DNA from 2 places in the Cryptobacterium curtum DSM 15641 genome. Region 1 is predicted to be linked to the other one. Evidence: predicted binding sites of a transcription regulator. Region 1 holds the regulator's gene; the other holds the start of a gene.

What was found. The regulator LexA, encoded in region 1, represses DNA repair genes until DNA is damaged. The targets are predictions, from matches to a motif close to CNAACANNTGTTNG.
Region 2: CCUR_RS04510 (putative DNA modification/repair radical SAM protein) is a predicted target of LexA. The motif match lies at 2,232-2,245, and genes of this name have one in related genera.

The regions. Positions count from the first base shown of each region.
Region 1 is NC_013170.1:851,835-855,254, reverse strand. Features, by position in the region: gene miaA (tRNA (adenosine(37)-N6)-dimethylallyltransferase MiaA) at 1-900, shown strand, start outside; gene lexA (transcriptional repressor LexA) at 1,146-1,784, opposite strand; gene CCUR_RS03670 (hypothetical protein) at 1,893-2,258, shown strand; gene nrdR (transcriptional regulator NrdR) at 2,347-2,790, shown strand; gene dut (dUTP diphosphatase) at 2,794-3,243, shown strand.
Region 2 is NC_013170.1:1,045,417-1,048,836, reverse strand. Features, by position in the region: gene CCUR_RS04515 (TIGR03915 family putative DNA repair protein) at 1-383, opposite strand, end outside; gene CCUR_RS04510 (putative DNA modification/repair radical SAM protein) at 526-1,977, opposite strand; gene rpoD (RNA polymerase sigma factor RpoD) at 2,398-3,420, shown strand, end outside.

The sequences.
Region 1 (3,420 bases):
TGCGGTCCAACTGCTTCAGGTAAAACTGATCTTGCACAGGCGGTGGCACAAGCTATTTCAGGAGCGGTCTTAAGCGCCGATAGCATGCAGGTGTATCGCGGTATGGATATTGGAACAGGAAAGTTACCGCCAGCCGAACGTGTTGTTGATCATTATGGATTTGACCTTGTTGATCCTGGTGAGCCGTTTTCAGCTGCTATATTTCAGACCTATGGCCGGTCCATTATCGATGAACTTGCGCAAGAAAATCGCCCCTGTGTACTGTGTGGTGGGACTGGTTTTTATATTCGTGCCGTTATTGATAACTATACCTTTCCCGCGGGTGAGCAAGTTAATAATCCAATACGTGATACGTATCTGGCGCTATGGCAGGCAGAAGGCAGTCAAGCATTGTGGCAACGTCTTTTTGTGCGCGATCCCGATTCGGCGCGGGTCATTCATCCACATGATACAAAGCGCGTTATCCGCGCATTTGAATTGCTTGATCAGGGTACGTCGTATGCGTATCAGCGGCAAAAACTTGCAACCATTGATGAATTTTATACAGCAACCCATATTGGTATTGCTATTGATCCTGATGTTCTGCGACAGCGCATTGATCAGCGGGTCGATACGATGATAGAAGCAGGTCTTGTTGATGAGGTGTCTGGGCTGCTTGATGCCGGTTTTCGCAGTGGTATTACTGCTCCTCAGGCAATTGGCTATAAAGAAATAGTGGCCTTTCTTGATGGACTCTGTACGCTTGATGAGGCTATTGAAAAGATTAAAACAGCGACAAAGCAATATGCCAAACGGCAACGCACCTGGTTTCGCAAAGACACGCGCATTCATTGGATTGATGGTACTAATAGAGCTGTGTCAGACATACTTGCCCAGGCACTTGCTATCTGTACGGTATAGAGATGTTCACTTTCGATAAAGGAACGTTTCATATGCTATGTAGGCATCTGAAAAGTTGTTCTATGCTGTGGTTTGTCTACCAAATAAATAATCGATGCAGCAAAAGGAGATACCCATTCTTTCCCTGAGGAATACGGGTATCAATTTAACTTTGTATTGCACGTAAATACACCCTTTTGATGGGGCACTAGTTGGATACGCGTCTTGTATCTATTTTCTTGAAAACTTGTAGGGTAGGGGCTCGCTTAGCGTATCGGTCTGAAGAGTGCCACAACCTTGCCGACAATCGTGCAATCCCGAACAATAATCGGTTCCATCGATGAATTTTCAGGCTGAAGCCGTATATGGTCTGCCTCGCGATAGAAGCGTTTAACGGTGGCGCCGTCATCGATAAGTGCAACAACAATTTCGCCATTTACTGCGGTGGGTTGTTCCTTTACTACAAGATAATCGCCGTCATTGATACCGGCTTCAATCATTGATTCGCCGTGAACGGAAAGAAGAAATGAAGCAGCATCGCCGACAATTTCCGTTGGAAGTGAAATATGATCGGTAATGTTTTCTTCAGCTAGTATCGGTTCTCCTGCAGCTACATCGCCCACTAAGGGCAACGTAACAACGTTGTAGGGGGTGTCGACCAGCGCAGAAGGTTGTCCCATAGATTCCGCAGCAGCACCTGTGAGGGTAATAGAGCGCGATTTCAGCGGATCACGATTAATAAGCCCCTTTTCTTCGAGAGCACGAAGATGCACATGAACGGTAGAAGGGGAGCGCAGGCCTAATTTATTGCAGACCTCGCGCACGGTTGGACCGTATCCCTTTTCTTCAATAAATTCTTCAATGCAAGAAAGTACCTGTTGCTGGCGTTTTGTCAGATCGTTCATGTTCATTTCCTTTTTACGAACAAATGTTTGATTTTTCATTGACAAGAACTTTTGTTCGATTTAGAGTATACACGAACAGAAGTTCTTATCAAGTCAGAAGGAGCGAAAATGAACGGATCACAGCGTGACTACCGAGTGATGGGTTCCTCAGCACTGGTTGCTGCTCATAAAGCACCGACGGTATCCGTTATCGATTTCGCCCAGGCACAGCGCACATTTGCGCAAGCAGAACAGTTGTATGAACCAGCCATATCTGACATTTTATACAGCAAAGTTATGCGCTTTATCGATACCACCCAGCGTCTTTTTTATCAGGCTGTTGACTTCGTTCGGACAAGCGATATCGCCGCCGATATTAAGAAGCATGATTTAAGTGGCTATGGCTATCGTGAAAAACCGTCATTGTTCACAAATGTTGGTGCCGCTGCGGTCTATGTTCTTATTGCCGCTGGTGCACTGATTGCTATTCTCTAAGTACAGCAAATCATATCTAACCAGTTGTATCAGCTCGCATAAACGTGATGTTATAATGCATGCCGTCTCACAAACCGAGAGGACTGACATGCGTTGCCCTTCATGTGGAAACACTGATTCAAAAGTAGTTGATTCTCGACCTTCAGAGGATGGGGCTTCTATACGCCGTCGTCGCGAATGCCTTTCATGTGGTCGTCGTTTTACTACCTACGAACGGCTCGGTGAAAATCCCCTTATCGTTTTGAAGTCCGATGGCTCATCTGAGGTATATCATCGCGATAAAATTCTTCATGGTGTGTATATTGCTTGCGCGAAGCGTCATATTGCCCCTGAACAGGTAAATGATCTTGTTGATGACCTCGAAGCAGAATTGCGTAACAGCAATCGCACTGAAATCCAGTCAAAAGAACTTGGCGATATGGTTCTTGCGCGTCTTGCTGATCTTGATGAGGTTGCTTACATCAGATTTGCAAGCGTGTATAAAGATTTCAAAACGGTCGATGAGTTTGCTAAAGCCTTGAAAGGTCTCTAGTTTATGGATACCACTCAAATCCCTTTGCCGATTAAAAAGTTAACGGCCGAAGCTGTTATACCGCATGCTGCGTATGCCGGTGATGCTGGTATCGATTTGCGCGCTTCAGCTCCGCTTACACTTCAACCATTCGAACGAGCTCTTATCCCAACAGGACTTGCTGTTGCAATACCTCATGGGTATGCCGGTTTTGTTCTTCCACGAAGTGGATCCGCCATTAAACATGGTTTGTCACTAGTTAATACGCCCGGACTTATTGATAGCGGCTATCGTGGTGAACTGAAGTGTATCGCTATCAATCTTGATCCTCATACACCAATTAACATACAGGTTGGAGATCGCATCGCTCAGTTGGTTATCATGAAAGTTGAGTCTCCAACAATTATCGAGACAGACGAACTCGATGAAACTGAACGCGGGACGGGTGGATTTGGTAGTAGTGGCCTCAATTAGACTAACTGAGTATCATAAAAGTGTAAAAGTAGGCCTTAAAACGGCTTAGAATGCGTATAACCAGTTCAAAAGCTATTTTTAATCCATTAATTACGTTAATCTGCGCCATATCCGCTGTTTTATGAACCGATATTGGCTTATACGTGTCTTTGTAGAACAAAACCGGTTCTCTGAGTG
Region 2 (3,420 bases), 190 kb from region 1:
TTCTTGCCCATTAGGCGGCGTATTGCTTGGTAGACGATGGTACCCACATCGGCACCATCTGCACAGGCGGCCTGTGCAATTGTGCGCCAAGTTTTTACTCCACAACGCCGCTGTAATCCGGCTTTCACGCGTTGTGCCTTTTCAAAGTCGGTCTCAATCACGACAACCTGTTGGCCTAAGCGTATCTGTCCGTATTCTTGTGAGAGTACATCTTCAACCTGATGGTGCAACTCCCAGGCAGCAAACACCGCGCTCATTAAACCTTCTATTGTGCCGTCATAGATAAGAGCTACGGGATCGGGGCAATCGATGGTTGTGTGCGCCGTCGCAAGCGTGGCATTGCTTGTCGGTGGTAGAGCGGCATTATTGTGCGGTATATTCATGAGGTTCATCTTGTTGTTGCTATAAAGCGTGGCAAACGAATGCATCGCTGCTGAAGAATACCTCTGTTCGTGGGATGCATTTTGCTATCACGCGCTATTCCAAATCTGGCGCGTGAATACTCAGTAGCTAAAAGAGAATCATTCATGACGCACACTTCGTTTCCGCCTCAAAGCTGCCAAGCAACTGGTTGGGATGCTGAGTGCGTGTCACCGGAGCCATTGTCTGTTTGCTCGAAATTGGATCAACCACCTGGCCGGGTATTTCTGCGGGTGCAATAAGATCGTCAAAGGACAGCTGTCCGGCTATTACACCTCCAGAACGCCGTCCGTGTTCACCTCCGTTGATGGCGGCAACAAGCTGGGCTCTGATAGAGTCGCGGTCGAAAGGAATACCGGTGGCACCCCAACTATTATTGCAAGTAATAAAGAACCGTGCTCGCTTATAGACTATGCCGAGCCGACGCAATTCTCTTTCAGTAAGCGTGTGCGTCTTACGCGCTCGCATAATGCTCTGGGCACCGCGCACCCCAATGCCTGGCACGCGCAGTAATTCGCAATAGGGTGCCGTGTTCACTTCTAAGGGGAATCGATCGAGGTGATTGATTGCCCAGTTTGCTTTTGGGTCAAGAGCGAGGTCAAGAAAGGGGTGCGCCTCGTCGATAATTTCAGCGACATCAAAGTGATAAAAGCGCATGAGCCAGTCAGCCTGATACAAGCGATGCTCTCGGTCGAGCTGGATACGAGGGCTTTCGGGGAGCCGTGTATCGTGGTTTACCGGTAGATAAGCGCTAAAGAAAACGCGTTTCATCTGAATGGTTTTATAGAGAGCAGCTGATAAATTGAGAATGTGAAAATCGCTTTCGGGAGTCGCTCCAATAATCATCTGCGTGCTTTGACCGGCGGGCGCAAAGGCACGTGGGCGCGTGAGGGTAGGGGCTTGTTTGCGCCACGCAAGCGCGCGACTCTGCTTTGAGGAAAGAGCGCGCTTATCGGTATCTTCAGTGATGGTGTGCTGGATATATCGCATTGGCCTGATAAGGTTTTGTTTCTGTTTATCAGGTGCAAGCAGGGCAAGGCTTTCTCTACTCGGTAGTTCCATATTCACACTCAAGCGATCGGCCAAGCGTCCCAGTTGATCGATGGCTTCCGAGCTAGAACCAGGGATAGCCTTTGCGTGGATATAGCCCCAAAAGCCATATTCGTCACGCAGGATGCGCAAAGTACGAATCATCAGCTCGCTTGTGTAATCAGGGCTTTTTACGATACCGCTTGAAAGAAAGAGGCCCTCGATGTAATTACGTCGATAGAAGTCAATCGTCAGATCGGCGAGTTCGCGTGGGGAAAACGTGGCGCGCCGATGATCGTTTGAGCACCGATTGACGCAATAGGCGCAGTCGTAGATGCAGGAATTTGACATGAGCACCTTAAGCAAGCAGATACAGCGCCCATCGGGGGTAAAGCTGTGGCAACATCCGGCCGAGTGGGCAGTGCCAAGCTGTCCGCGTCGCGCGTTGCGCTCGACACCGGAAGAGGTGCAGGCAACATCGTACTTTGCGGCATCCGCAAGTATTTCCAGTTTGTCGGCAAGTTCCACGTAAGTCCCCTCGTATTCCAAGACCGTGGTGTTGTAAACTCTGATGCCTTGAATCTCAGCAGTTCAAAACTCAACGCTTTGAAATCCTGCTATCGCACATCTTGATGTTTCAAATCCCAGCAGTCCAAACCTCGATGCTTCAAAGCTCTGTCATTCAAAACCCCTAGTACACCAAGAATTTCAAACCTAACCACACCAGGAAATCCCAGCTGTTAAGATGCAAAAAGCGAATAGATGTTCGTGTTTCATCATTGCAAACAAATGTTCGATTGTCAATGTCCCATGAACCCTTCATGCGATTGAAGTTTGGGCAAGATAGCCCTATTAAGAAGCAGGCGAAGTGTGGTACACTACTTTGCTGTATCTTTACGCCCTGTCTCCGATTTACAGGGTCTGCAGGCTCCTTTGAAAGGAAGTCACGTGGCAGCAGCTTCTCGCACTTCTACGACAGAAAAAGTACCTGGCAAAGACGGCAGCAGCCAGCCGGATGAAGAAATACAAAATCAAGCAGCTTCCGACTCTGAAGATTCAGTCGATCTGGAAGATTTAGAAGCGCCGGATACCGTTGGTGTTCCGGATATTTCTGACGATGCAATCGCGGGGGATAAACCCGAAGCCGAAAGCGAAGAAGATCTTCTTGAGGGAATTCCTGAAGAAGAACTCAAGGCTTCAAGTTCGGTGAGTCTTCCAAAGGTAACCGCTTCGAAATCACGCATTCGCCAGAGTTCGCGCTCTCGTGCTGCTGATACTTCTATTACGATGCTCACCGGCGATCCAGTGCGTATGTACTTGAAAGAAATCGGCAAGGTTCCGCTGCTTACGGCAGCTGAAGAAATCGACCTTGCCATGAAGATTGAAGCAGGTGTCGAAGCAGGCGAGCAGCTCGAAGCTGCAGAGGCCGATAACGCCGAAGAGCTTTCCCGTCGCGAGCACAGGCGCTTGACGCGCATTGAAGCGGTCGGTCTTGATGCAAAGCAGCAGCTTATTGAAGCAAATCTCCGCCTGGTAGTGTCGATTGCAAAGCGGTATGTCGGACGTGGCATGCTGTTCCTCGACCTTATTCAAGAGGGGAATTTAGGTCTTATTCGTGCCGTTGAGAAATTCGACTACACGAAGGGCTTCAAGTTTTCGACGTATGCAACCTGGTGGATTAGGCAAGCTATTACCCGTGCTATTGCCGATCAGGCCCGTACTATCCGTATTCCGGTACACATGGTCGAAACAATCAATAAGCTCGTGCGTATTCAGCGTCAGCTTCTTCAAGAATTGGGACGTGAACCAACCCCGGAAGAAATTGCTGAAGAAATGGATTTGACGCCCGATAGAGTGCGTGAAATCCAGAAGATCAGCCAAGAACCTGTTTCGTTGGAAACACCGATTGGTGAAGAAGAAGACAGCCAGCTGGGCGACTTTATTGAAGATGACGCCGCGGTGGTACCACCG